Regions from separate parts of the Cryobacterium zhongshanensis genome, predicted to be linked through region 1. Evidence: predicted binding sites of a transcription regulator. Region 1 holds the regulator's gene; each other region holds the start of a gene.

Region 1 (4,715 bases):
GCGTCCCGGACCGCCGAAGGCCTGGAGCACCTGCTGGAGAACCTCATTGGAGCCGTTGGCGGCCCAGATGTTCTGGCGGGTGAGACCGTGTCCCAGGTAGCGGGCCATCGCCTCGCGCAGTTCGGTGAATTCCCGGTCCGGGTACCGGTTGATCCCCCGGATCGCGGCGGCCAGTGCGGCCGCGATGTCGACGGCCACGTCCTCGGGGATGCCGTGGGTGTTCTCATTCACATTGAGAGCGACCGGCACGTGCAGCTGGGGCGCCCCGTAGGGAGTGAGCCCGCGCAGGTTGTCGCGGAGGGGCAGGTCGTTGAGACTGGTCACTCCCCCCATAATACCGGTGGGCATGTTGACGATGGTTCAGTATTCAGCCGGCCCCGTGCTCGGCTCCCCGTGCATTCAGCCCGCTCAGTAATCAGCCGACTCGGCGTTCAGCCTGCTCGGTGTTCAGCCGGCTCAGTAATCGGCGGGCTCAGTATTCGGCGGGAAGGGCCAGGCGCTGGCCGGGCTGCACGCTCTCGGAGGGCAGCTGGTTCAGGTTGACGATGTCGGCGATGACCTCGCGCGGGTCGGCGGAGGGCGCGATGTGCTCGGCGAGCTGCCACAAGGACTGGCCCGACTGGATCGTGACGTAGTCGAACGTCGTTGCGCTGTCGCTCGCGCCGCTGCCGCTCAGCGTGCTGCCGTCTGCGGCGGCGAGGCCGCCGTTGAGTGCGAGCGCGAGGGCGCCCACGACGAGGGGAACGGCGGCGGCGGCGGTCAGCACGGCACGACCGCGCCGCGTGATGCGCAGCCGGGTGTGCGCCCCCGGGACCAGCTCGATTGTTGTGCTCATGTCTGCCTCCTGTGTATTCGTATCCGGCTCTCGGCCGGGAGAGCCGGATACGAAGCTATGTTCCGAATATATATTCGATTGTTCGAACAATCAAGACTTTCTCCGGTTATTATTGGGGTGAAGTACACGACACACTCGAATGAATGTCTCTCTTTCGCCCCACGCTGGTTACAGTTTCGATTGACTGGTCTGAACTCAACCAGCGACCACTGACATTCGGATACGGTCGCCTCACGGCATCCGCCGCGGCGACCGACCACCACCCGCCCACCGCCACCGACAGGAGCGACATCGTGACCCAGGACAGCGTGACCCCGGACAGCGTGACCCAGTTCAGCGGCGGATCCCCTGAACGAGGCGGCACGCGACGGAGGAAGAGCCTCAGCGACAAGCAGCGCGCGATCATGGACGTGATCCAGCGCTCCGTCGGGCAGAGGGGCTATCCGCCGAGCATGCGCGAGATCGGTGACGCCGTCGGTCTGTCGTCGCTCTCGAGTGTCACCCACCAGCTCAACCAGCTCCAGCTCAGCGGTTACCTGCGCCGGGACCCGAACCGGCCACGGGCGCTCGAGGTCCTGATCGAGTTGCCGCAGTCGCCGGAGGACACCGCGGCGGGAGCCGCGGAGAACTTCCAGCAGGGCACCCCGGTCGGCGACGCGGCGATGGTGCCGCTCGTCGGACGGATCGCCGCCGGTGTGCCGATCATGGCCGACCAGCAGGTCGACGAGATCTTCCCGCTCCCGCGCCAGCTCGTGGGCAAGGGCGAACTGTTCATGCTCAAGGTCGTCGGCGAGTCGATGATCGACGCCGCGATCATGGACGGCGACTGGGTCGTCGTCCGCCAGCAGAAGACCGCGGAGAACGGCGAGATCGTCGCCGCGATGCTCGACGGCGAGGCGACGGTGAAGGTGTTCCGGCAGCGTGACGGCCACACCTGGCTGCTGCCGAGGAACACCAACTTCGAGCCGATCCTGGGCGACCACGCCGAGATCCTCGGCAAGATCGTCGCCGTTCTGCGTTCCCTTTAGTCCGGCGCTCCCGGCAGCCCGGCGCCCGCGCTCCAGCGCTCGCTCTCAGTAGGCGCGCCATTTGCGCCGCTTCGCGCCAGGCATGCCTGGCGCGAAGCGGCGAAACTGGAGCGCAGAGAACCGGACCTGGCGCGAAGCAGCGGAACTGGCGCGTCTTGCGCGGCACGGGCTCGCCCCCGGGACAGCTCAGGCGCGGGCGGGCACCCGCTCGGCGAGGCGCGCACGCACGATCCGGGTCGCCTCGATCATGTTGGTCAGGGACTCGACCGTCTCGGCGTAACCGCGGGTCTTGAGCCCGCAGTCCGGGTTCACCCAGACCTGCCCGACCGGGATGGCCGCAACGGCACGGTCGAGCAGCTCCGTGAGTTCGGCGACGCTCGGCACCCGCGGCGAGTGGATGTCGTAGACGCCCGGCCCGATGCCGTGGTCGAAACCGTTGGCCTGGATGTCCGCGACGACCTCCATCCGGGAGCGGGCCGCCTCGATGCTCGTCACGTCGGCGTCGAGGTTGCGGATGGCGTCGATCACGACGCCGAACTCGGAGTAGCAGAGGTGGGTGTGGATCTGGGTGGCATCCAGCACCCCCGCCGTCGCGAGCCGGAACGAACCGACGGACCAGTCCAGGTAGTCGGCGTGCCCGGCCTTCTTGAGCGGGAGCAGTTCGCGCAGGGCGGGTTCGTCGACCTGGACGATGCCGATTCCGGCGGCCTCGAGGTCGGCGATCTCGTCGCGGAGGGCGAGGGCGACCTGACGGGCGGTCTCGCCGAGGGGCTGGTCGTCCCGCACGAAGGACCAGGCGAGGATGGTGACCGGTCCGGTCAGCATGCCCTTGACCGGCTTCGCGGTGAGGCCCTGCGTGTAGGTCGACCACTCGACGGTGATCGGCTTCGGGCGCGAGACATCGCCCCACAGGATGGACGGTCGCGTGCACCGGCTGCCGTAGGACTGGACCCAGCCGTTCTCGGTGACCGCGAAGCCGTCGAGGTTCTCGGCGAAGTACTGCACCATGTCGTTGCGCTCGGGTTCGCCGTGCACGAGCACGTCGAGGCCGATCTCCTCCTGGAGGTCGACGACCCGGGCGATCTCCGCGCGCATCAGGTCGCGGTACTCGTCTGCGTCGAGCACTCCCGTGAGGAAACGGGCGCGGGCGCGGCGGATCTCCCCGGTCTGCGGGAAGGAGCCGATCGTCGTCGTCGGCAGGAAGGGCAGCGCGAGGGCGGTCTCCTGGGCGGCGAGGCGGTCGGCGTACTCCCCGCGGGTGAAGTCGTCGGCGGTGAGCGCTGCGGCGCGGGCCCTGACGGCACCGTCGCGCACTCCGGGGGCGATGCGGCGGGCGGCGAGGGCTCTGGTCGCGGCGTCGAGCTCGGCGTCGATGGCCTCCCGGCCGTCGGCCAGGCCGCGGGCCAGGGTCGCGACCTGGCCGACCTTCTCGTCGGCGAAGGCGAGCCAGCTCACGAGGTCTGCACCGAGCGCGGACTCGTCGGTGACCGTGTGCGGGACGTGCTGCAGGCTCGTCGAGGTCGAGACGGCGACCCGCGGTGACAGGACGCTGACCTCGTCGAGGTGGGCGAAGGCATCCGCCAGGTCGCCGCGCCAGATGTTGTGCCCGTCGATGACACCGGCGACGAGCGTCTTCCCCTCGAGGCCGGGGACGGCCGCGGGCAGGGCGCCGCGGACGAGGTCGAGGCCGATGGCTTCGATCGGTGCGGCGGCGAGCACGGGCAGGGCGTCGTCGAGGCTGCCGTAGGGAGCGGCGACGAAGATCGCCGGGCGCTGGGCGAGGTGGCCGAGGGTCCCGTACGCCCACTGCACTGCGGTGAGAGCCTCGGCGCGGGGCACAGGGACGCTCTCGCTGACGAGGCCCGGTTCGTCGAGCTGCACCCAGTCGGCGCCGGCGTCCGCGAGGCGCTGCAGCAGCGTCGCGTAGACCGGAATGAGGTCGTCGAGCCGGTCGAGGGGCTCGAAGCCCGCGGGGGCTTCGTCGCTCGGCTTGCTGAGCAGCAGGAACGTCACCGGGCCGACGATGACGGGTCGGGTCAGGAAGCCGGCCGCGCGCGCTTCCTCGAATTCGCGCACGATCCGGTCGCTCGACAGGGAGAACTCCGTTTCCGGTCCGATCTCCGGCACGAGGTAGTGGTAGTTCGAGTCGAACCACTTGGTCATCTCGAGCGGGAGGCTCTCCCCTTCGCCGCGAGCGAGGGTGAAGTATCCGGCGAGGTCGATGCGTCCGTCGGCGTCGAGGAGCCCGGCGAAGCGGGCCGGTACGGCGCCGACCGTGCAGAGCGCGTCGAGCATCTGGTCGTAGAAGGAGAACGACTCGGGGATGGCCGAGTCTGTGCGCCCGAGACCGAGGGCGGCGAGGCGGTCGCGGGTGGCCTGGCGCAGTCCGGCCGCGGTGGCTTCGAGCTCTGCGGCGGTTGTGGTGCCGGCCCAGAACGCTTCGACGGCCTTCTTGAGCTCACGGCGCGGGCCGATGCGCGGGTAGCCGAGGATCGTGCCTGCGGGGAACGGGGAGGTGCTGGTCATGGCGTGTCCTTTGCGGTGAGGGTGCTGTGCGGTTCGGATGGGCGGATCATCGGATGATCGGGGCTTGAGGGGGGGGGTAGGGGCTTCGGGTCGGGCGGTGGTGCGTCGGCCCGATTTCGGGCGCGACGGAAACCCGTGGCGCAGGCGCTGCGTTCGGGTGGACGGGAGAGCTGCGGAGGCGGGAAGGAGCATCCGCCGTCGCTCTACACGATCGTGGGCAGTGCCGTCGGGGCCGGAGCCTGAGGCTGAGCAGGAGTGTCCCGAACCGGCGCCGTCGCGCCGAGCAGGCCGCAGCCGTCGAGCACCTCGAGAACGGTCTCGTGCTG
Region 2 (4,715 bases), on a different contig from region 1:
CCGGGCGGTGATCGCCCGCCGCTGCGCCCGGTTGAAATACCGCCGTTCCGGGCCGAGCTTGAGCACCTGGTTGTTCTCCCCGAACAGGACCCCTTGGAAGCCGCCGTCGCAGATCCGCTGGTGCACCGTCTTCAGCGACACGGGGGCTTCGACCCCGTCGATCCACCCGACCCCGACCCCGCTCGCGAGGTCGGCCGCGTTCACGTGCACCATCACCGTGGGAGCCGACCCGCCCATGCTGGGCGTGCCCTCATCGCGGGCGGCGTGTTCGAACAGGGCCCGGAGGATGTCGGCGCGTTTCTCCCCGCTCGTGCGGGTGTCCGCGCGCCGCTCCCGCAGCTCCGCCTCAATCACGTCCAGCTCCGGGCCGGTGCCGTCACCGGTTCCGGCGGTCTCGGCGCCGGGAATCATCTGCCCCGAATCCATCAGGGCCTGCTCCTCCTCGGTGGGAAACGCAGGCCGCGCATGGAAGCTCAGGAACGCATCGAAGAGGGTGTTCATCATCCCGAACAGTTCCGGCGTCACGCCGCCCTTGACCGGGTAGAGCCCGTTCTTGAGTTGTCCGAAGCCGATGTTCGACTTCGCCTCGAACACGTCCTCCTGCGGCAGCACGCCGTCGGGGTCCAGGGCCGCCTGCCACTGCAGCACCATCCCCCGGATCAGGTCCGTGGCCGCCGGGACCCCCGCGCCGGCCAAATCCTCGGTCTCCGGTGTGATCCGCCCCGCCGCCGTGGCGACCAGGGCCCGCTCCGCCGTGAGGAGGTCATCCGGGGCGACCCGGTGGCTGATCGTCTGAAGCCCCGTCACGATCAACTCCGCCGTCTCCACCCCGATCTCCCCCGCGGCCAGCGCGGCACCAACCGTCGGAAACAACGGCGGCAACCAACTGCTCCCACCGCACGGCCGCGGCAACACCGCGTCCCCGAGCTTCGTGCGTCGCTTGACCTCTCGGGCCGACACCCGCGTCACCCGGGTGAGGACGTCCCAGGGACCTTTGCAGCCCATCTTCCACGCCAAACCTTCCCGGCCGAGCACTCGGGCTCGCCGGTCCACATCCGTCGCCGTGTTGACCCGGGCCGCATCCACCGTTCGCCCGATGGCCTCCACTTCTTTCAGCGCCGTGACCGCTTCCGCATCGCTGAGCAACCCGACCGGGATCGCCGCCAGGGCCTCTGCGAGAGCCGAACGTGCTTCGGCGAGCCGGGCGACAGCATCCGCATGAACCGACGGCACCAACCCGGCCAGCCCCTCCGCACCCTCGAAACCCTCAGCAACCGCAACCGGATGCACCGACTCGAAACCAACGGTGGGCTGATCTCCCGCGGCCCCGGAATCGGGTGTCTGCGGGGTGTGTGACTGTGGATCCGAAGCTCCTGCCATACCCCGATTCTACCCTGAATCGAACACGAATACGAGACTTATTCACCTAATTTTGAGTCGATAGTCTCGAGATTCACACCTGAAGCCGAGTGCGCCCGCGCTCGTGGTGCCGAATTCAGGAGATCAGCCCGGGCGAGCGGCACCGACCGGCGGACCAGTGCGGCCGATCCCACCTGGCAGCAAGCATCTCCTGAATTCGACACACTCGCCCGGGTTCGCGCCAGCCGTGGGCTTCCGCTGTGTAGCCACAATCAGTCGCGGCCAGTCAGGGAGATGCGCTCTTTTCCCAGCACGTTGAGCAGAGCCAGAGCCTCGGCGTCTGAAGATCCGGGAACGGCCGTGTAGAGCACGAGATGCTGGTCTCGATCTACGAGCTTGAGGGAATCACAATCGACGGTGATGTCGCCGACGACAGAATGCCTGAAAGTCTTCGTGAGCATGGGGGTGGCCTGCACATCGTGGCGCTCCCACAGTCGTACGAACTCAGCGCTGCCCTCACGAAGTTCGTTGATCAGACCCGTTATCAGCGGGTCGGACGGATAGCGGGCCAGTGCCGAGCGGAGTTCCATGACGACGAAGTGGTGAAACTGCCTGGTGTCCGCGAGTCCGTATCGTGATGCATCCGGCGGAGGGGATCCCAGGAAGGTCCTCCTCGCGAGGTTGCGGCCGTTGGGGGTGGGCCCCATAGCGTCTTCCAGCAGTGCGGCAGCGAGATCGTTCCAAGCCAGTACCTCGAATGCCGCGGACATGACAAACGCGGCTATTTGAGGAAGTCGGTCGAGGAGCGAGAGGATGCTCCTGCGGACGTCGCGACGGTGCTGCGACAGGCGGGTCGGTAATGTGCCGGCGAGGAGGTGCATGTGGTCGGCTTCGGCCTCGGTGAGACGTAAGGCGTCTGCGATCCCGGCGAGAACCTCTCCCGATGGCTTGGGGGCTCTCCCCTGCTCGAGACGTACGTAGTATTCGGTCGAAATGTGAGCAAGCACCGCTACCTCCTCGCGGCGCAGTCCTGTGGTTCTTCGCCGCGGTCCTGCGGGGACGCCGATGTCCTCCGGGCGGAGCCGATCCCGTCGGCTCCGGAGGAATGCTCCCAGTTCGGTCTTGTCCATCGTCCCAGTCTGTGCTCTGTCTCGCAGCGGACCCTAGTACCATTTGTGCCTGTTTCGCGAACCATGGCCGCTCCACAATGGTCACATGACCAACACTCTTGATAATCCGCCCATCGGCCTGCTCACACGGAAGGTGGTCTTGATAACCGGTGCAAGCCGCGGCATTGGTGCCGCCGCGGCACGCCTGTTCTCCCGCGAGGGCGCCACGGTTGTCCTGGCCGCCCGCACGCTCGCTGCTCTCGAGAGCATTGTCTCCGAGATATGCGCATCCGGAGGGTCGGCCGACGCACTCGCTCTCGACCTTGCCGACCCCCGAAGCATCCGCTCTGCCATCGATCGCGTCGAGGTCCTGCACGGACGCCTGGACGGTGCGTTCAACAATGGTGCTACTGGTCAGCGCGAGCCCGGTCCGTTGGACACCACCAGCGACGAGGATATCGACGAGCAGTTCGCCGTGAACTTTCGTTCTCACTGGACCGCGATGACCAGTGAGGCTGCTCTCATGCGCAAAGGTGGAGGAGGTGCGATCGTGAACACCTCGAGCATCGGCAGCCGTCGAGCGAATCCTGCCCTCCCGGCGTACGGTGCGATGAAACGAGCGTTGAACAGCATCACAGAGACAGCGGCCGTCACCTGGGCTTCCCAGGGGATTCGGGTCAACGGCATCACTCCCGGAGGTACCTCCACAGAGATGATGGCAGCCTGGGAGGCGGCAACTCCCGGCATCATCGACCGGCTGACGGCGTCAATTCCCATCGGACGCATGGCCGAACCCCGCGAAGTCGCCGAGGTAGCCGCCTGGTTGCTGAGCGACCGCGCCGCGATGGTCACCGGTGCAATCATCCCCGTCGACGGTGGCTCGGGGGCGTGAGTCGGAAAGCGGTGAGCGGAACGCCGCAGCGAGCGCGTGCAGGTCGACCCTCGGGTCACGCACCCCGTAGCAGATCGGCGTCCCCTCGGCGTTCTCGAGGTGCAGTTGTTCGGCGAGTTTATTCGGCGACGGTGCTGACCAGCGGCACGGGCGCGTCCCCACCCCGGGCCAGCCAGAGAGCCAGGCCCGCCCCGATCAGAGCGAGCCCGATCAGGATGGCTCCCACGAAATGGAAAGCGTCGATGGTCGCTTCGAGGGTCGCTCCCCCGGCCACGATCGACCCGAGGATGCTCACGCCGATCGACCCACCGAGCCTCTGGGTGATGTTGAACAGGGTGTTGCCGTCGGCCAGTTCGTCCTCACGGAGCGGTGCGAGCATTGCGATGAGCAACGGCGTCGTCACGAAGCCGATCGCAACGGCGCGCCCGGACAGGATCAGCGCGGTCACCCAGAGCGGTGTGCCCTGCTCGAGGAAGAGCAGGAACACGCTTGACCCCGCGAGGATCAGGAATCCGGACACGACGAGCACCCGGAGCGACACTCGCCCGGAGAGCTTCTGACCCGCATAGGTGCCGACGCCCATGATGATGCCCTGAGGAAGGAGGGCGAGTCCCGTCGCGATGGCAGAGTACCCCTGCACGGACTGCGTGAAGACGGGCAGGAGGAACACGGTGCCGAAGGCGACCACGGAACAGAGCACCTGCAGGACGAGGGCGATGGCGGAGTTCCGGTGCCGGAACATCTGCACATTGACCGCCGGGTTCGGGCGGTGCAGCGCCCAAAAGGCGTAGAGCACCAACAAGACGATCCCGATTCCGAGCGGCAAGTACGAGATCGCTTCGTCCCAGCCCTGCGCGGAACCCTCGGTCGCGCCGAAGAGCGCGCCGGTGAGGCCGGCGGCGAGCAGGGTGAAACCGACAGGGTCGAACCGGATCGAGGCGTTCGCCGGGGCGCCCAGGTGCTTGGGCACCCGCAGCAGGAGGAGCAGACCGACGATGCCGACCGGCACGTTGACCAGGAAGATCCAGCGCCACCCGCCTGCACCGATCAGGAGGCCGCCGAGGGTCGGCCCGAGCGCGGGCGCGAGGAAGAGCGTAAGCGCGGCGGAGATCGGGATCTTGCCGCCGCCGATGCCGTCCTTGCCGAGAAGGATGCTGAGAGCAAGCGGCACGAGCGGCGCTCCGACGAAGCCCTGCACGGCCCGGAAGGCGATGAGGGAGCCGATGTCCGGCGCGACGGCGCACGCCGCGGAAACGAGTACGAAGAGGATCATGCTGATCGTGTAGACCCGCATGGTGCCGAATCGCTTGGCCGCGTACGCCGTGACCGCGAGGGCGACGCCCAGGGCCAGCAGG
Region 3 (4,715 bases), on a different contig from region 1:
CTTCGGCCTGCGACCGAATTCCAACAATGAACGGTGTGCTGTCGAGGGGAGTGCCGCCGGCACCGGGGTCTACCATCCGGCGGCCTTGGCCAGCGCGAGTGCCTGCGCGTTCCACCAGATCCCTGCGGTGGGACCGCCGTTGCAGGTCCCGTCGCTCTCGCCGGGCTGCTTGATCCAGAGGTTCGCGTCCTGGGCACCCTGGTTCGAGACGACCGAGGGCAGGGCCCCGAGGGCGCGGCCGGAGGGATTGCACCATTCACCGTTCGAGCCCGCGCCGTTGCGGGAGGTGTCGATGACGTAGTGGGAGCCATTGGTGAGCTCGGAGACCTGCTGCGCATACGCGTGCTCGCCCGTGGAGGCCATGTAGTTGGACACGTTCGTCGCGAAACCGCGCACGGAGGCGATGCCCGAGCGATTGAGCAGCCCGGCCATCGCGGACGGGGTGATCCATTCGGAGTGGCCGGCGTCGAGGTAGACGGTGGCCCGCGTCGGCGCGAGTAGGTCGACGGCGGTGTGCACCTCGTGCACTCGCTCCTCGACGTTGTTGCACTGGGTGGCGAGGGAAAGGGCGTCGGGCTCGAGGATCACCACGGCCTCGCGCAAGGTCAGGCTCGTCGCGATCGCCTGCACCCAAGCGGGGTATTCGAGGACCGAGAGCCCGCCGGCGGAGAAGTTGCCGCAGTCCCGGTTGGGGATCCCGTAGAGAACGAAGACGGCGGTCTTGCCGTCCTTGAGTGCGGCGTCGGTGATGCTGGCGACCTCGACGCCGACCGTGTCGATCGGATACTTCTCCGGAGTCAGCCAGATCGCCGCCGGCTGGGCGGCGAGCCGGCCCAGAGCCGTAGCCTCTGCCGACCCTGCCCCGGACCGTTCAGCAGCATCCGCTGCGGCCTGCGCTGCCGACGAGGACGGGTTGACATAGAACGACGTGGTCGCCAGCGGGTTCACGGTCTGACCTCCCGGCACAAGCAGGGCGAATGCACCGACGAAGGTGCCGAGCGCAAGCACGGGCAACGCCAGGGCGATGATGCCGAGGACGAGACCTGTACGCGAGCCGGACGAATGCACGAACCCACCCTATCGGGGGGGTTCGACAAACATGTTACGCAGGAGTATCGTCTGACGGTTCTTTGTTCCTTTTCGGGGGCAGATCCCGCCCCCAGTCCGGGGCGGCCGGCGGCATTCGGACGCGGTCAGGCGCCCGAGCCCGCGGCGTTACACTCGAACGTGTGAATCCAATGGCGCAGGTCGATGTCGTACTTATAGGGGGCGGCGTCATGAGCGCCACTCTGGGCACCTTGATCAAACAGGTGCAGCCGGACTGGAGCATCGAGGTCTATGAGCGCCTCGGCGAGGTCGCCCAGGAGAGCTCGAATCCCTGGAACAACGCGGGGACCGGTCATGCGGCCCTGTGCGAGCTCAACTACATGCCGCAGGCAAGCGACGGGAGCGTCACCGCAGACAAGGCGGTGAGCATCAACGAGCAGTTCCAGATCAGCCGCCAGCTCTGGTCGTCCCTGGTCATCGACGGAGTGCTGCCCGAGCCGACGAAGTTCATCAACTCGACGCCGCACATGACGTTCGTGCACGGCAAGTCCAACGTCGAGTACCTGCGCAAACGCTTCGCCGTGCTCAAGGACCAGCCTCTCTTCCACGGGATGGAGTACAGCGAGGACCCGGCCGTCATCGGCACCTGGACCCCGCTGATCACGAAGAACCGCCCGAAGAACCAGCGCATCGCCGCGACCCGGATCGCGTCCGGCACCGACGTCGACTTCGGCGCGCTCACCCGCTACCTCTTCGACGACCTTGCGGCCAAGGGCGTCGGCGTCCACGTCAACCAGCAGGTCACCGGCCTGAAGAAGCTGACGGACGGCACCTGGCGCCTGAACCTCCGGCGCCTCGTCGGCGGACACCCCAGCATGGTGAAGGCCCGCTTCGTGTTCGTGGGTGCCGGCGGCGGCGCGCTCGCCCTCCTGCAGCAGAGCGGCATCCCCGAGGCACGTGGCTTCGGCGGCTTCCCGATCAGCGGTCAGTTCCTGCGCACGACCAACCCCGCAGTCGTCGCCCAGCACCAGGCCAAGGTCTACGGCAAGGCTGCCGTCGGTGCCCCGCCGATGTCGGTCCCGCACCTCGACACCCGCCACGTGGAGGGGGAGGCCTCGCTTCTCTTCGGACCCTTCGCGGGATTCACGCCCAAGTTCCTCAAGTCGAGCACCTGGTTCGACCTCCCCTTCTCCGTCCGCGGGCACAACATCGGCCCGATGCTCGCCGTCGCCCGGCACAACGTCGGCCTGATGAAGTACCTCTTCGGCGAGGTCTTCGCCTCCCGCACCGCCAAGCTCAAGGCCCTGCAGGAATTCATGCCGACGGCCAAGATGTCCGACTGGGAGCTCATCACCGCGGGCCAGCGCGTGCAGGTGATGAAGAAGGATCCGAAGGAAGGCGGCGTGCTGCAATTCGGCACCGAGGTCATCACCTCGGCCGATGGCAGCATCGCCGGGCTGCTCGGGGCTTCCCCCGGTGCCTCGACCGCGGCACCGATCATGGTCGACCTGCTCCAGCGCTGCTTCCCCGAGCGGTACCCCGCCTGGGAGCCGCGGCTCCGCGAGCTGATCCCGAGCCTCGGCACGACCCTGTCCGACGACCCCGCCCGCGCCGCGGCGTCCCTCGCCGCGACCGCCGCGACCCTGCACCTCACCAACCCCTGACGAATTCGACGGAGCTTGTGGGTTTCGGGCACGCGAGCGGGCAGTTTCGGCCCGTTTTGGGCACGATCTCCGTCGATTCGCTGAGGGCGGATGCTGCGACACCCTTGCGCAAGTATCGAACGTGTGTTCGAATGTGGGTATGCGGTGGAGCGGGCAGGAACTCACGACGGAACAGGCGGGCGCCCTTCCCGGCCTTGCTCGGCTGAACAACCTGGTGCGGAGCGTGCGCACCCCCGAGTTCGCGGGGATCACCTTCCACGAGATCCTGGCCAAGTCCGCGCTCAACCGGGTGCCGGGCCAGAGCGCCATGCCCTTCGGCTGGACCATCAACCCCTACCGAGGCTGCTCGCATGCCTGCGCCTACTGCCTGAGCCCGGAAACGCTCATCCTGATGGCGGACGGGCGGCAGAAGCCGCTCTGGGAGGTGAGGGTTGGCGATGCGATCATGGGCACGGAGACCGTCGGCGCCTACCGGCGGTATGTGCAGACCACAGTGCTCGCTTCGTGGGATACCCGGAAGCGCGGCTACCGCGTCACCCTCGCTGACGGAACCGAACTCGTCGCCAGCGGAGACCATCGCTTCCTCACCGAACGGGGTTGGAAGTACGTCACCCGCGCCATGCGCGGGGACGGCCAACGTCCCTACCTGACCGACAACAACAAACTCATGGGTTTCGGGCTCGTGGGGCCCGCGATCGACCGGAAGCTGTCCATTGCCGGTGCCGCCGTGAAGTCCGCGGCGCTGCTCCAGGTCGTGTCCGTGGAGGACCTGGAGACCACGATGGACATGATCGACATCACGACCGGGACCGGCGATTTCATCGCGAACGGGGTCATCAGCCACAACTGTTTCGCTCGCAACACGCACACCTACCTCGACCTCGACGCCGGCAAGGACTTCGACAACGAGATCATCGTGAAGGTCAACGTCGCCGAGGTGCTCCGCAAGGAGCTCGCCCGGCCCGCCTGGGAGCGCAACGCCGTCGCGCTCGGCACCAACACCGATCCGTATCAGCGCGCAGAGGGCCGCTACCGACTGATGCCGGGCGTGATCGCCGCGCTCGCCGATTCCGGAACCCCGCTCTCGATCCTGACCAAAGGCACCCTGATCCGGCGCGACCTCGACCTGCTCGTCGAGGCGAGCACGCTCGTACCCGTCGACCTCGCCCTCTCGATCGCGATCTACGACGACGAGCTGCAGTCCGCGGTCGAGCCGGGCACGCCATCCACGGCGGCGCGCCTCGCCACCGTGACCGCCATCAGGGAGCGCGGCCTGCGCTGCTCCGTCTTCATGATGCCGATCCTGCCGTTCCTCACCGACACCCGGGCGCACCTCGACGATGCCCTCCGCCAGGCGAAGGCCGCCGGAGCCTCCGACGTGATGTACACCGCGCTGCACCTGAGGCCCGGAGTGCGCGACTGGTTCATGCAGTGGCTCGCGCGGGACCACCCCGACCTGGTGCCCCGCTACCACGAGCTCTACGGCCGTAGCGCCTACGCGCCCAAGGGCTACCGGCAATGGCTCGCGCTCCGGATCAAACCGCTGATCCGGGCGCACGGGCTCGAGCACGGGATCGAGGATCCCGTCACCGGCGGCGTCCGCTCCCGCGCGCTCGCCCGCCCCGTGCCCGCCGTCCCCGCGTTTCCGGGCCAGCCCGAGCCCGGCCCGCGGCTGCTCATTGCGGGTGAGCTTCCGCCTGAGCTGCACCCGACCCTGTTCTGAACCCCGCCCTCCGCTGAGGTGTCGCAGATCGACGTTCAACGCCCACGCGAACCTCGATTCGCGACCCTTCACGCCAGAACGGCTCCGCCGGATGCGATAATCGACGGAGAACGGAGCGGCAATGACCCTAGGCCTCCCCGACCATCTGGTCGGCACCTCGGTCGGGCGCGCCCTGGCCCAGGCCACGCACTGGTTCGGCCTCACCTGCCTCGTCGGCGCCCTTGTCTCGGTCGCCGTGCTCGGGATCAGCCATCCGAGCGCCCAGATCGGCGTGAGCCTGA

What was found. The regulator LexA, encoded in region 1, represses DNA repair genes until DNA is damaged. The targets are predictions, from matches to a motif close to TCGAACANNTGTTCGA.
Region 2: a site for LexA is predicted at 1,400-1,415, ahead of MQH31_RS13385 (HNH endonuclease signature motif containing protein). Genes of this name have one in related genera too.
Region 3: a site for LexA is predicted at 2,827-2,842, ahead of MQH31_RS01300 (Rv2578c family radical SAM protein). Genes of this name have one in related genera too.

What each region holds. Positions count from the first base shown of each region.
Region 1 is NZ_JALGAR010000010.1:35,200-39,914, forward strand. Features, by position in the region: gene MQH31_RS20110 (histidinol-phosphate transaminase) at 1-333, opposite strand, end outside; gene MQH31_RS20115 (LysM peptidoglycan-binding domain-containing protein) at 473-835, opposite strand; gene lexA (transcriptional repressor LexA) at 1,240-1,863, shown strand; gene metE (5-methyltetrahydropteroyltriglutamate--homocysteine S-methyltransferase) at 2,050-4,389, opposite strand; gene MQH31_RS20130 (methylenetetrahydrofolate reductase) at 4,593-4,715, opposite strand, start outside.
Region 2 is NZ_JALGAR010000003.1:382,672-387,386, forward strand. Features, by position in the region: gene MQH31_RS13385 (HNH endonuclease signature motif containing protein) at 1-1,380, opposite strand, end outside; gene MQH31_RS13390 (helix-turn-helix transcriptional regulator) at 1,632-2,489, opposite strand; gene MQH31_RS13395 (SDR family NAD(P)-dependent oxidoreductase) at 2,575-3,360, shown strand; gene MQH31_RS13400 (DHA2 family efflux MFS transporter permease subunit) at 3,479-4,715, opposite strand, start outside.
Region 3 is NZ_JALGAR010000001.1:288,130-292,844, forward strand. Features, by position in the region: gene MQH31_RS01290 (glycoside hydrolase family 6 protein) at 70-1,068, opposite strand; gene MQH31_RS01295 (malate:quinone oxidoreductase) at 1,239-2,711, shown strand; gene MQH31_RS01300 (Rv2578c family radical SAM protein) at 2,851-4,434, shown strand; gene MQH31_RS01305 (sensor histidine kinase) at 4,556-4,715, shown strand, end outside.